3 regions of the Mycoplana sp. MJR14 genome follow, and region 2 is predicted to be linked to each of the others. Evidence: riboswitches for the same ligand, from Rfam matches in the RefSeq annotation. Region 2 holds a riboswitch; each other region holds the start of a gene.
The links. A riboswitch is a leader RNA that binds a small molecule or an ion and turns the genes downstream of it on or off. The one in region 2 is predicted to bind cobalamin.

Region 1 (4,653 bases), on a different contig from region 2:
GCTGCATCCATTCGGGCGTCTCGCTGCGGCTGGTGCCGGCGATGCCGACGGCGCGGCAATCGGCAAAGCGTTGCAGCATGTCCGGTTGCGGCACGCCGAGAAACAGCACGGTCGGGATGCCGCTGGAGGTGAGCGATTCCATGACGTCGGTCGAGCCGGTGAAATCGTCGCCGTAGTAGCTGACGAGAAGATCGGACATGAAGGCTTACTCCTTGCCGTCACCGAATTTCGCGAGCGAGGCCGCGAGTTCGGGATGGTCCTTGGCGTAGTCGCCAAGCGGGATGTCGGCGACCGCCGCCTGCCAGGCCTGCTGGACGGCGCGGACGCCGGCGGCCGGGCCGCCCGGATGGCTGACGATGCCGCCGCCACAGAGATAGAGGAGGTCGGTGGTGCGGCCCGTGCGCTGGTAGGTCTCCGGCGCCTGCCCGCCCCACTGGCCGGACCCGGCCACCGGCAGCGGCCGGTCGGAAGGGTCGAACATAGGCGTGCTGACGGCCTTGAAGGATTCGACGAAGCTGTCGTCCGGCTCCCAGTACTTGATCCGGATGCCGTTGATCTGGAACTGGTCGACGCCGAGCAGCCGCCAGAACTGCTGGTAGACCTTGAAGTCCATGCCGGCGCCGGGATCGCGGGTCAGGACGTCCCAGCCGTTGCGATGGGCATGCAGGACGAGGCCGGAGCGCTTGCGCAGGAAGCTCATGCCGCCGAAGCCGATGGAATTGATGTTGACGACGGCGCAGTTGCCGCCGGCCTCGAGCACGAGGTCGTGGTTGCGCATCATCTCGTCCGGGTCGGCATGCGAGATGCCGAAGGCGTACATCACCTTCTTGCCGGTCTTCTGCTCGTGATCGAGGATGCGCGGCATGATCGCCGCGACGCGGTCCTTCAGCGGCGAGTAGGCCGGGCTCATCAGCTTCTCGTCGTCCTTGATGAAGTCGACGCCGGATTCGATCAGTTCGCCCACGAGTTCCGCCGTCTCGTGCGGACGCAGGCCGAGCGCCGGCTTGACGATCGTGCCGATGATCGGCCGGCCCTCGACGCCGGTCAGGCGGCGGCTGCCGTCGATGCCGAACTGCGGGCCGGGGTGAGCGGCCCTGAAGGCCTCCGGCAGCTTCATGTCGACGATGCGGATGCCGGTCATGCCCTTGATGGAAAAGACGCCGCCGATCGCGATCGTCATCAGGGCGGCAAGGTCGGTGCCGATGGCGTCGAGCGGAAAGGCGATGTCGACGTCGGCCCGGTTCAGCCGCTTGCCGGGTTCGGCTTCCGGCCAGGTCGGGGAGAAGGAGGCTTCGAGCGGACGGATGGCGAGCACGCGCGCTGCGACCCGGGCCTTCAGCTCTTCGGTTTCGCCGGGGACCGCGACGAAGGTGCCGGTGGACTGGTCGCTGGCGATCTTGTTCGCCATCGCTTCGACGCTGCCGGGCGTCTCGATGCGGTAGGTCAGGGTAATCAGCAAGCCGTTGCTCCTCCTCGCCACTTCAGTTTGTCGTGGCGTCAACTCGTGATCTGGTATAATAAGTATTCCAATTTGTGCAACGGAAAAATTTCAGCAAAGGGATTCCCAGCGTCCCGCCTTGTCGCAAAATGCAGAAATGTTAAGGGAGGGAGAATGAGCCAGAGAGACGCCATGACCCAAACCATCGAGCCGATCGTCAGGCGCAAGCTGTCCGACGAAGTCTTCGACCGGCTGGAGCGGATGATCACGTCGGGGGAACTGAAGCCGGGCGACGAGATGCCGTCGGAACGCGTGCTGATGGAGCGCTTCGGCGTCGGCCGCCCCGCCATCCGCGAGGCGATGCAGTCGCTCGCCAACAAGGGATTGCTCAGCATTTCCCACGGCGAGCGGGCGAAGGTCCTCCAGCTCACCGCGCAGTCGATCTTCCGCCAGGTCGACCTGACCGCGAAGATCATGCTGTCGCAGTCGGAGGATTCCCTCGAGCATCTGAAGAGCGCGCGCATATTCTTCGAGCGCGGTATGGCGCGCGAGGCGGCGCAACGCGCCCGCGCCGGCGACATCGACGACCTCGGCGCCATCATCGAGCGCCAGCGTCGCTCGCTCGGCGATGCGGAGGCCTTCATCGCCGCCGACATGCAGTTCCATACCCGCATCGCCCAGGTTTCCGGCAATCCGATCTACGTCGCCGTCAGCGAGGCCATGCTGGCCTGGCTGAAGGAGTACCATACGGAAATGCTGATCTGGACCGGCAAGGAGAAGTTCACGCTGGTGGAGCACGAGGAAATCCTCGACCGGCTGAGGAACCAGGATGCCGAGGGCGCGGAAGCGGCGATGCTGAAGCATCTCGAACGGTCGCGATCGCTCTACAACAGGTGACCCCACCACGTCCGCCTCGTGCACTCGACCGGCGCGGGGCCTCTCTTCCAATCGGATCTTCGACAGTTGCGAATGCGACGGTCGCGCGGTGAACCGCGTTTCCGCGAGGGCGATCCTGCGGTCGTCCCGGGTCGACGCCGATCACTGCCTGGATATGTCATGTTATAAAATAACTTTCCGGTTGACGGATGTAATACTATTACACTAAGCAGGTCGGGTCAGCCTTCGGAAGGAAGATCGATGACCTGCTCCCCCCATTCCGGGCCAGCCCGGACACCGGCCGTGCGTACCGGTCCTCTGCCGCCGCTGGCGGTCGCAACCGCAGCGGCGAGAGCACGATATCGATCGCGTGCAGAACGTGCAGGCGCCGATCTCTCGCGCTTGACGATAGGGCCGGCAAGCGTCTATCTGGAGGACGACGGTTCCCCGCCCACGAAGCGGAGGGGATTAATAGGGAACACGGTGCGGACGACCCAAGTCGGGACCAAAACCGTGGCTGCCCCCGCAACTGTAAGCGGATTGCCGTTCATCCTCGTGGCGCCACGGCGCCATGCCACTGCGCGCGGCGCGGGAAGGCAGATGAACGTCACAGATCCGCGAGCCAGGAGACCTGCCGTCAAGCATCGATCCAACGTCACGGGCGGGGAAGCCCGGAACAGGAGCATTTCATGACGACCATTGGCGCCCTGCTGAGCGTCTTCACGCTGCCTTTCCCGAGACCTGCCGATCTTCGAGCAACCGGACGAATTGAAGACCTTTCGGTTCTTCACCGCCGTCATTTCTAACCTTTTCGGGAAAAATCCATGACGATTTCATTCAAGCAACCGCTTTACGCGGGCATTGTCGCTTTGTGGCTGGCCGCATCGTTCTTCCATGGCGAGGCCCGCGCGGCGGAGACGACATATCCGTTGACGCTGCAGAACTGCGGACGTCCCGTCACCTTCGAAAGAGCACCGTCGCGTACCGTCTCGATCGGCCAGAGCAGCACCGAGATCCTCTACCTGCTGGGCCTTGCCGACAAGGTGGCGGGCACCGCGCTCTGGGTCGGCCCGGTGCTGAAGGGCTACGAGGACGTCAACGCCCGGATCGACAGGCTGGCAGACAATGATCCGAGTTTCGAGAGCGTGCTGGCCAGGAAACCGGACATCGTCACCGTGCAGTTCCAGTGGCAGATCGGCCCCGAGGGCGTGGTCGCCCGGCCGGAGCAGTTCGAAGAGCTCGGCATTGCCGTCTACACCTCGCCGTCCGATTGCGTCGGCAAGGAAAACTCCGCCGCCAGCGACGGCGTCCGCCACCAGGTCTTCACCATGGACCTGGTCTACCAGGAGATCCGCGAGCTCGCGCAGATCTACAATGTCCAGGACAGGGGCGAGGCCGTCGTCGCCGATCTGAAGCGGCGCGAAGCAGCCGCGCGCGCCAAGGTGAAGCCGGCCGAAGGCAAGCTCAAGGCCGTCTTCTGGTTTTCCAGCGCGGCCGATGCCGATCCCTATGTTGCCGGAAAGAACGGCGCGCCCGGCTACATCATGTCGGCGCTCGGCATCGAGAACATCATCAAGACCGACGACGAATGGCCGACCGTCGGTTGGGAGACGATTGCCAAGGCCGATCCCACGATCGTCGTCGCCGGTTCGATGGAGCGCCGCCGCTATCCGCTCGACAGTCTCGAGGCCAAGCTCGACTTCCTGAAGACTGATCCGGTCGCGAGCCTGATGCCGGCGGTCAAGAGCGGCCACGTCTTCGCCATGGACGCGCAGGCGATGAACCCGACGATCCGGACGATCGAGGGCATCGAGGCCCTGGCGGACGCCATCGCCGCTGCCGGCCTCGCCCAGTGAGCCGGGCGCTGACATCGGGCACGCGGATGGGCGCGGCGTTTGCCGCGCTCGCCGTCCTGCTGCTGGCGCTCTGGATGGGGGCGGCGATCGGCGAGACGGCGATCCCGTTTCGGACGGTCGCCCATACGGTGGCGAACCGGCTGTGGAGTGCCGGCTATCCGCTGGCGCCGATCGACGAGGGCATCATCTGGAGCTACCGGCTGAGCCGGGCGGTCGTGGCGGCGTCCTGCGGGGCAGCACTGGCGCTCTCCGGCGCGGTGCTGCAGTCGCTGCTGCGCAATCCGCTCGCCGATCCCTACATCCTCGGCATTTCCGCCGGTGCCTCGACGGGCGCGGTCGGCGTGGCGATCCTGGGCGTCGGCGCGGGCATGCTGACCCTGTCGCTCGGCGCCTTCCTCGGCGCGATCATCGCCTTTGCGCTCGTCAGCGTACTGGCGGTCAAGGCGGGACGCGGCACGGCGGCGATCATCCTTGCCGGCGTCG
Region 2 (4,653 bases):
CTGGAGCATGGGCTCAACCCTTCATTTTCAGCGGCAGGCCTGCCGCGACAAAATAGACTTCGGAAGCGAGCTGCGCCACCTGCTGGTGCAGCCTGCCGGCGTGGTCGCGGAATTCGCGCGCCATCTGGTTGTCCGGGACGATCCCGAGCCCGACCTCGTTGGAGACGAAGATGAGCCGCCCGGGCGCGGTGACGACGGCGGCGGCGAGATCGTCGAAGGCTGCCGCCATGTCGTGCTTTTCGAGCATCAGGTTCGTCACCCACAGCGTCAGGCAATCGACGAGCAGCACCCGGTCCTCGCGCGCCGTGTCGTTGATGCGCTCCGGCAGCGCCAGCGGCTCCTCGTGCGTCACCCAGCCATGGCTGCCGCGCTGGGCCTTGTGCTGGTCGATCCGCGCGCGCATCTCGTCGTCCCAGGCGCGGCCGGTGGCGATGTAGTGCTTGGCAAGTCCGCTCTCCGCAGCCAGCCTTTCGGCGAATGCGGATTTTCCGGAACGCGCACCGCCCAGAACCAGGACGGCTCCGGGCGATGTCGTTTTCATCAGTCTGCCTTTGCGATCTTCTCGTTGGCGTAGCCCAGCGACAGGCCGAGCACGATCCAGAAGAACAGCGTCGTGGCGAGTGCGGCCACGGCGAACTCCGCCCCCAGCACGGCCGGCACGTTGCTGGCGATATCGGCCGGCTGCGGCGCGCCGTAGACCTGCGGCGCCGCGATCAGCGCGATGCCCGCGACCTTCGCCGCAAACCCGTCCTTCAGGATCACGAGATACAGCCCGACGGCCGATAGCACCACGGTCGCGACCCACCAGACCTGCCGGTCGCCGAGCTCGGCTGCCGGAAAGCCCGGAAGCTCCGGCGGCAGGCCGATCGACGGCAAGAGATGGACGGCGAGCCAGCCGGCAGCACCCCAGAGCGCACCGTTGGCAACCGTGATCGCATTGCCCGTCACAAGGCTGACGCCCGCCAGAAGCAGGGCGAAGCCGGCGCCGGTCACGAGATTGGCGAGCAGGGTCCCGGAAAAGCGGCTCATGCCGAACATGATGCCGCCCTCCTCATGCTCGCCCTCATGGGCATAGGCGACCGAGATCGGCGACAGATAGGCCGCGACCTCCGACAGCGCCGCGCCGATGCGCAGCGAGGAATGCTCCGCCTCCGGCTGAACCTCGGTGCCGGTCGCCGCGGGCGCGGCAGGCTCCGCCTCGCCACCCTCGTATTCCTCGGCATGCAGAATGAGCGGAATGACGCGCGCCTCCTGGGCGACCGTCATCAGGGCGCCGGAGAACAGCCCGGCCACCAGAGCGGCCAGGAGATACTTCACGATCATGACGTCAACTCCTCAGTGGCAGGGAAAGCCGTAGGAGTGGCGGGTATCGTGTGCGGTGTCGTGCAGCACGGACGAATTGGCAAGGCCTGCGCCGAATACCAGAAATCCGCCGACGAGAAGCGCAAAGAGACCGGCATAAAGACGATCGTTGAGGGAAAGCGAAACAGAAGAGACGTTCGAAGCAGCCATGACAACCTCCGTGCTGGCAACGGGGAAATCCCCAGGTCGGGCACCATGCCCTCATTGGCCGGCAGGTCTCCTGGCTCGCGGCGTCGGGCGCAATTGCGCCTGCGGCCCATCCTCGCCTTCCCGGGTGGAGCGCGGCATGAAAGGCGGACGATTCGTAGAAATAGAGGCGTCCAGACCCCGGTTCATCATGCCGCCACCCAGTGGCTTTTCCGGTCGCAACGACCGGTCGGATAGGCCTCGCCACTCTACAGTCGCGGGGTCGGCCGTGATTGGAGCGCCCTGATTGGGTCCACCCCGTCACGTTCCCATTTAAGCGCCCGTCCATCACTGGACCGGCGCACCTTCCAATAGTGGCGATGATTATGCCTGAGCAGGATGGAAGTCAATTGGCAGGAAACGGCGTCCGCCGCGTCGAATGCGTCGCCGCGGCGGATGCTCGATCAGGTGCCCTGGTCGCTCAGTAGCCCGGTCCGCTGATCGTCAGGTCGCCGCTCGGGCCGTAGCCGCCCCCGACCGGGCCTTCGAGGTAGTAGCCGTCGACCGGCCCCTCGTAGACGCCATAGCCGTCATTGTAGTAGCGGTCGCGCCGGGCGCGCTGGCGGGCGACGTATTCGCGGCTGCGGGCCTCGGCAAAGCGTGCCGACTGGCGCAATTCGCGGTACTGCTTGCGCGTCAGGTAGCCGTCCGGAGCATAGCCGGCCGAGCGCTGCCAGGCGGCGATCGCAGCACGCGTGCGCGGCCCGAAGACGCCGTCCGCCCCGCCGGTGCCGTAGCCGAGCGCGCTCAGCCAGCGCTGGGACTGCGCGCGCGTGCCCGTGTCGAGATAGGCCTCGCGCACGTCGGCCGGCGTCTGGTAGACCTTCGGTTGCTGGCCGGGCGCAGCCGGCGACTGACGCACGAGCGGCTCCGTTCCGGCTCCGAGAGGCGCAGCCGTGGCGGGCGCGTTGATGGCAGGCTCCCGGGTAGCGACGTCGCCCGGAGCCTCTTCGCTGCCGGCTGTGTTGCCGCCCTTTTCCAGCGCGGCGAGACGCTGGCGCGCCTCGTCGGCAAAACGGCCTTGCGGGAATTCGCGCAGGTAGCTCTCGAACGCCTGCGGCCGGCCGTTCAGCACGGCACGGCTCCAGCTGTTGTCCTCGCGGCGGGCCAGCCGCTCGGCCTCCCCGTCGGCTGCCGGGGCGCCGTCCGGGTTCGCCGCGGCGGTCGCAGCGGCATCGCCATCGGTGGGAAGCGCCTCGGTGTCGAGCGCGTCGGCCACGCTGCCGTCGGCGACAGGCGGTGCTGCGCTCGCAGCTTCCGCATTTGCCCGCTCCGCGTCAGCCTCGGCCGCTGCCGCCTCGGCCTTGGCCTTTTCGGCAGCGGCGGCATCCTCCCGCGCCTGCGCTTCCGCGGCGGCACGGGCCTCTTCCTCGGCCTTCGCCTTCTCGGCCTGTTCAGCGGCGAGCGCGCGTGCGCGTTCAGCTTCGGCTTCCGCAGCTGCCCGTTCCGCTTCCGCCCGTTCCGCCTCGGCCCGCGCGGCAGCGGCCGCCTCGGCCTGAGCCTTGGCTTCCGCCGCAGCCTTTGCTTCCGCTTCCGCCTTCAGCCGGGCCTGCTCGGCCTTCGCCTCCTGCTCGGCCCTCAGCCGTTCCGCCTCCGCCGCTTCGGCGGCGCGCTTGCGCTCGGCCTCGGCCGCCTGCCGTTCGGCTTCGGCCTTTGCCTCGGCGGCACGCCTGGCTTCGGCCTCGGCCCGCGCCTGCTCTTCCTTGCGCTGCCGCTCGGCCTCTTCCACGCGTTTGCGTTCGGCTTCCGCGGCCAGCCGCTCCTCTTCCGCCCGCTGCTTTTCGGCCGCGACCCTCGCCTCCTGCTCGGCCTTCAGCCGCGCGGCCTCGTCGGCCTTGCGTGCGGCCTCTGCCTTTTCCTTGTCCGAGGCGGCGGCGGTGGCGGCAACCGAGGGATCCTGCGGCTTCTGGTCGCCCGCGCCTGCAGCACCGCCCACGCCCTTGGCGTTCAGCTCGGCCAGCCTGAGCCGGGCCATCGAGGCAAAGGTGCCGTTCGGATAGTCCTTCAGATAGGTCTCGTAGCCCGCCGGGTCGCTGCTGGAGGACACCTTCTGCCAGAGGGAAAACTCGTTCTCCCAGCGCTTGCTGGCGCTGACGGGCGGCTTGGTCTCGGCCGCCTGTGCCGCCGGTCCGCCGGCGATCGCAAGCCCGATCAGCCCCGCCCACCCGAGTTTCGCAAACCGGCCACTGGTCATTCGAATTTCCCTTTCGATCGCATGCGACATCCCCCGACAGATAGCGGCGAGGCGATGGCCCTCAAGGTCCTTGCATCGGATTCTGGCGCAACTTTGGTGGTAACCTTAACCGACGAAGATGACGAAACCGCTTCGCCACCCGCCGGAAAAGACGTCTCACCGTCCCTTATTAATCGGGGCCCTCAATCACTTTCCATCAGCGTCGAAAGCCACTTGTGATCGAGCACCGCCTCCAGCTCGGCAGCGACCCCGTCGAGCGCCTCGTCCACCGCCCCTCGGTAGTCGAAGCCGCCGCCGGCGATCCCGAATTCCGCAAGCAGCCGGCTGCGGAAGGCGTCGCTCGACAGGAAGCCGTGCAGATAGGTGCCGAAGACCCGGCCGTCCGCCGACGTCGCCCCGTCGCCCCTGCCGTCGATGGCCACGGGCGGCCGCGCGCAGTCGGGTCCGGTGGTCCGGCCGAGATGGATCTCGTAGCCCGCAAGCGGGACGTCATAGGCAAGCGAGTGCGCGCGGCTGTTGCGCACCGTCTTTTCCGGCGCCATCTCGGTCTCGACGTCGAGCAGGCCGAGCCCTTCCACCGCCCGGTCGCTGCCTTCGATTCCCAGCGGGTCGTGCACGGACCGGCCGAGCATCTGGTAGCCGCCGCAGATGCCGATGATCCGCCCGCCCCTCCGGTGATGCAGCGCGAGGTCCCGGTCCCAGCCCTGCGCGCGAAAATCCTTCAGGTCGCCGATGGTGGATTTCGAACCCGGCAGGATGACGAGGCCGGCATCCGCCGGCAGCCGCTCGCCGGCGCGAACGAAGACGAGCTCCACGTCCGGCTCCTGCGCCAGCGGATCGAGATCGTCGAAATTGGCGATGCGCGGCAGCACCGGCACCGCCACCTTCAAGGCGCCGGGCCGGCCGGAGGC
Region 3 (4,653 bases), on a different contig from region 2:
ATCCGTGTGCCGTTCCACCAGCAGAAGAAGGGCTTCCCCGCCTGGTTCTGCCGGGTGATGAAGTCCTTGGCGGCGGCCAGCGTCTCCTCGTCGATCGTCTCCATCCGCTTCTTCGTCAGCGGCCCGGTGTTCTCGATCTTCTGCGTGCCGTCGGGATTGGCCCAGCTGTGCAGAACGCCGCGCGGGCCGAACTGCTCGAGGAAGGTCTTGCCGTTGGCCAGGACCCGGTCGCGCGGATAGTCGCGGTTCTCCGGCTCCTCCTCGGCATTGAGGTGATAGAGGTTGCCGAGGAACTCGTCGAAGCCGTGCATCGTCGGCAGGTGTTCGTCGCGGTCGCCCTGATGGTTCTTGCCGAACTGTCCGGTCGCATAACCCTGCGCCTTGAGCACGGTGGCGACGGTCACGTCGGTCATTTGCCAGCCCTGCGCCGCGCCGGGCAGGCCGACCTTGGTCATCCCCGTGCGCACCGGCACGTTGCCGCCGAGGAAGGCGGCGCGTCCGGCGGTGCAGCTCTGCTGGCCGTAGTAGTCGGAAAACGACAGGCCCTCCGCGGCGATCCGGTCGATATTGGGCGTCCTGTAGCCCATCATCCCGCGGCTGTTGGCGGAGATGTTCCAGATGCCGATGTCGTCGCCCCAGATGACGAGGATGTTCGGCGGCCTGCCGCTCGCCGGCGCAGCCGGCTGCGTCTGGGTCTGCGTCTGGGTCTGGGCCTGGGCCGGCGACCCGGTTCCGCCGAGTGTCGAGGCGGCGGCGAGCGCGGTTCCTGCCAGAAGCAGGCTCCGTCGGCTCAGGGCCGGTTCGCTGCCTTCATGCGTGCGGCTGCTGTCGTCACATGCGCTATCGGTGGCCATGGCTCACCCTCCCGTGACAGGTCGACATTTGCTGCTGAGGATATGCTGGTTGTCGCCACAGAGGCGATTATGCGCGGAGGTGCGGGGCCCCGCCCTCCGCCGAGGTCCGGCGCGGGTAGGCCGCGCGACGTCACGCTACCACGAAACGGTTCCGGTTGCACTTGCCGAGGTGCCTGGCCGATCCCGACCTGGTCGCGGTTGTGACGCAAAGAGACTATCTGCCTCTTTTGCGGTCTTGTCGCACATTTGTTGATCTGCTGATGGTTTCCGATGAGGCAAATATTTGAAATAAAAACGTTATTTCATTGTGCATCGCAAGACGCGCACTGTCGCCAAAGCGGAAGGCGACGTCGCAATTGAGCGGCACGGCGTCCCGCCTTTCCGCTTAGATGAAGAGGCTCAAGGTGCTGCCTCTTTAGGGAGGGCGGATAATTGGGAAGCCGGTGAAAATCCGGAGCTGCCCCCGCAACGGTAAGGGAAGAAATCGCGGCAAAAGGCCACTGGAGAAGTCCGGGAAGGCGCCGCGCGGTCCGCAGAGGACATCTCCCGAGCCCGGAAACCAGCCTTGGAGAGAGATGACGTGACTGGCTGCGGCGGGCAGCCGGGGCGCTGCGAAGTCGTGTCTTCACGACGGTCGCGACTGCCCATGCCCGCTTCGGACGAGCAAATGCTTTTTGAGGAAGCGGCAATGGACATTCGCAGCGACGTACTTCGCAAGATCAGGAACCGGCGCGAGGGCTACAGCCTCGATCAGGCGTTCTACATCGACCAGGACCACTACAAGCTCGATCTGGAGACGATCTGGTATCGCGACTGGCTGTTCGTCGGCCACGACTGCGAGATCCCGCGGGCCGGCAACTACTTCACCCTGCAGGTCGGCGACTACCCGCTCGTCGTCACCCGCGACCGCCAGGGCGTCATCCGCGCGCTGCACAATTCCTGTCGCCACCGCGGTTCGCGCGTCTGCACCCAGCACAAGGGGGCGTCCGCCAAGCTCGTCTGTCCCTACCACCAGTGGACCTACGAGCTCGACGGCACGCTGCTCTTCGCCCGCCACATGGCCGAAGACTTCGACAAGAGCCAGCACGGCCTGAAACCCGTCCATTGCGAGACGGTCGGCGGCTACATCTTCATCTGCCTCGCCGACGAGGCGCCGGACTTCGCGCCCTATCGGGAACTCGCCGAGCCCTATCTCGTCCGCCATCGCCTCGGCGAGACCAAGGTCGCCTTCGAGAGCACCATCGTCGAGAAGGGCAACTGGAAGCTCGTCTGGGAGAACAACCGCGAGTGCTATCACTGCGCGGCCAACCATCCCGAGCTCTGCCGCACCTATCCCGAGGCGCCGAGCGCCACCGGCGTGCAGGGCGCCAAGGACGATCCGGTGATCGCCGCCCACTGGGCGAAATGCGAGGCCTCCGGCCTGCCGAGCGAGTTCCGCATGTCGCCCTCCGGCCAGTTCCGCCTCGCCCGCATGCCGCTGATCGACGATGCCGAGAGCTACACCATGTCGGGTGCCCGCGCCGTCCGCCGGCCGCTGTCCGGCGACGTGCAGGAGAGCCACATCGGCACGCTTCTGATGTTCCACTACCCGACGACCTGGAACCATGTGCTGGCCGACCATGCCATCACCTTCCGCGTCCTGCCGCTCGGCCCCGAGCTGACGCAGGTGACGACCAAGTGGCTCGTCAACAAGGACGCCGTCGAGGGCGTGGACTATTCGCTCGACGAACTGACCCACGTCTGGACCGAGACCAACGACCAGGACCGCCGGATCGTCGAGGAGAACGCCTTCGGCATCCGCTCGCCCGCCTACGAGCCCGGCCCCTATTCGCCGGTCGACGAGGGCGGCGTGATGCAGTTCGTCGAATGGTACTGCACCTTCATGGAGCAGCGCCTGCAGGGCGACAAGCAGCCTCTGATCCGGGTGGCCTAAGATGACGATCGCAAGCCAGTTCCGGCACTTCGACGAGCTCCAGCCCTGGAACGACCGCCAGCACCTGCTGGAGTGCATCGCGGTCACGGCCGAGACGGCCGACGTGATGACCTTCACCTTCCGCTCCGACCGCGAGAACTGGTTCCGCTACCTGCCCGGCCAGTTCGTGACGCTGGAGCTGCCGGTGACGCCGGACGATCCGGTGATGCGCACCTATACGCTGTCCTCGACCCCGTCGCGGCCGTTTTCGGTGGCCGTCACCGTCAAGGCGCAGAAGGACAGCATCGGCACCCGCTGGATGTTCGATCACCTGAAGCCCGGCATGCAGCTGAAGGCCTTCGGTCCGCTCGGCGACTTCTCCTTCGTCCGCCATCCGGGGGAGAAGTACCTGTTCATCTCCGCCGGCTCGGGCGTCACGCCGATGATGTCGATGACGCGCTGGATGGCCGATTGCGCGCCGCAGACCGACGTTGCCTTCGTCTCCTGCGCGCGCACCCCGGACGACATCCTGTTTCGCAACGAGCTCGAATGCCTGTCGGCGCAGATGCCGAACCTGGCGCTCGGCTTCGTCGTCGAAGGCCGCAATCCGCGCGACGGCTGGCACGGCCTGCGCGGCCGCATCGACGGCGCGCGGCTTGCGCTGCTGGCCCCGGACTTCCGCGACCGCACCGTCTTCTGCTGCGGTCCGGAGCCGTTCATGCGCGGCGTGCGCGACATGCTCAAGGTCTGCGGCTTCGACATGGCCCGCTACCACGAGGAGAGCTTCCAGCCGGCCGCAGCCCCGGCCGCCGAGGAGCTCGCCGTGCGCGCCGGCCCCGGCGAGGCGGATGCCGCAGCCGTCGCCACCGTCACCTTCACCATGGCCGGCAAGGAGGCGTCCTGCCCGCCCGGCCAGACCATCCTGCAGACCGCCCGTTCCGCCGGCGTGCGCATCGGGGCTGCCTGCGAGGGCGGCCTCTGCGGCACCTGCCGCGTCATGAAGGTCTCCGGCGAAGTCGAGATGAACCACAACGGCGGCATCCTCGACGACGAGATCGCCGAAGGCTACATCCTCGCCTGCTGCTCCCGCCCGATCGGCGACGTGCAGATCGAGGCTTGAGGCCGTATCAATGGCGGGCGGGCGGCGCCGTTGTCGCTTTCCCGCCACCCGGGACCCCGTCATGCCGGACCAGATCCGGCATCCACCCGCGCACGTCCTTGCGCGATAAAGCACGTTTTGCGTCGCGGACGCGTCGCCGCCGCAAAGCGCGCCCCCTTCAGAACAGGAAGTCGCCCTTGTCGAGGTGGGCGATGCTGACGTCCTGCAGCACGATTTTGTCGCCGTTCCGGCCGTCGATATGGACGTCGGCGCCGACCTGCTGCAGGTGGTTCTTCGTCAGGTCGACATAGCTCGCAATGCTGTCGAGCGAGGAGAGATCGAGCACGTCGTGGCTCGTTCCGCCCGCCGTGAAGTCGGTGATCGTGTCGCGGCCGTCGCCCTTGGCGAAGACGAAATGGTCCGCACCCTTGCCGCCGCCAACGATGTCGTTGCCGCGGTGGCCCCAGAGCATGTCGTCGCCGGCGCCGCCCTTGATCGTGTTCCTGCCGCCGTTGCCGTGGATCTGGTTGGCGAGCCCGTTGCCGGTCGCGCCGGTGTTGGAAGATCCGGTCAGGGTCAGGTGCTCGACATTGGCGCCGAGTGCGAGGCTGACGCTCGCCTTGACGAGATCCGTGCCCTCCTTCGCCAGTTCAACGATCTTCGTCGCAGCGTCGCTGACCACATAGACGTCGTTGCCCCTGCCGCCCTTGACGCTGCCGGTGACCTTGCCGTCGGTGCCGTCGAAATAGTCGTTGCCGGCGCCGAGGATGATCGCGCCCTTGATCGTG

Region 1: it holds a riboswitch for cobalamin, as region 2 does, so the genes downstream of both, P0086_RS10245 (ABC transporter substrate-binding protein) here and P0086_RS21465 (CbtB-domain containing protein) in region 2, are expected to answer to the same signal.
Region 3: it holds a riboswitch for cobalamin, as region 2 does, so the genes downstream of both, P0086_RS06900 (aromatic ring-hydroxylating dioxygenase subunit alpha) here and P0086_RS21465 (CbtB-domain containing protein) in region 2, are expected to answer to the same signal.

Annotation. Positions count from the first base shown of each region.
Region 1 is NZ_JARGEO010000003.1:481,442-486,094, forward strand. It holds gene P0086_RS10230 (four-carbon acid sugar kinase family protein) at 1-199, opposite strand, end outside; gene oiaX (3-oxo-isoapionate-4-phosphate decarboxylase OiaX) at 206-1,459, opposite strand; gene P0086_RS10240 (transcriptional regulator NanR) at 1,631-2,335, shown strand; cobalamin riboswitch at 2,738-2,968, shown strand; gene P0086_RS10245 (ABC transporter substrate-binding protein) at 3,139-4,170, shown strand; gene P0086_RS10250 (iron ABC transporter permease) at 4,197-4,653, shown strand, end outside.
Region 2 is NZ_JARGEO010000011.1:145,549-150,201, forward strand. It holds gene cobW (cobalamin biosynthesis protein CobW) at 1-9, opposite strand, end outside; gene cobU (bifunctional adenosylcobinamide kinase/adenosylcobinamide-phosphate guanylyltransferase) at 14-541, opposite strand; gene P0086_RS21460 (CbtA family protein) at 541-1,323, opposite strand; gene P0086_RS21465 (CbtB-domain containing protein) at 1,336-1,512, opposite strand; cobalamin riboswitch at 1,555-1,864, opposite strand; gene P0086_RS21470 (peptidoglycan-binding protein) at 1,970-3,742, opposite strand; gene P0086_RS21475 (cobyric acid synthase) at 3,925-4,653, opposite strand, start outside.
Region 3 is NZ_JARGEO010000002.1:543,773-548,425, reverse strand. It holds gene P0086_RS06905 (arylsulfatase) at 1-854, opposite strand, end outside; cobalamin riboswitch at 1,240-1,437, shown strand; gene P0086_RS06900 (aromatic ring-hydroxylating dioxygenase subunit alpha) at 1,543-2,787, shown strand; gene P0086_RS06895 (hybrid-cluster NAD(P)-dependent oxidoreductase) at 2,789-3,886, shown strand; gene P0086_RS06890 (hypothetical protein) at 4,044-4,653, opposite strand, start outside.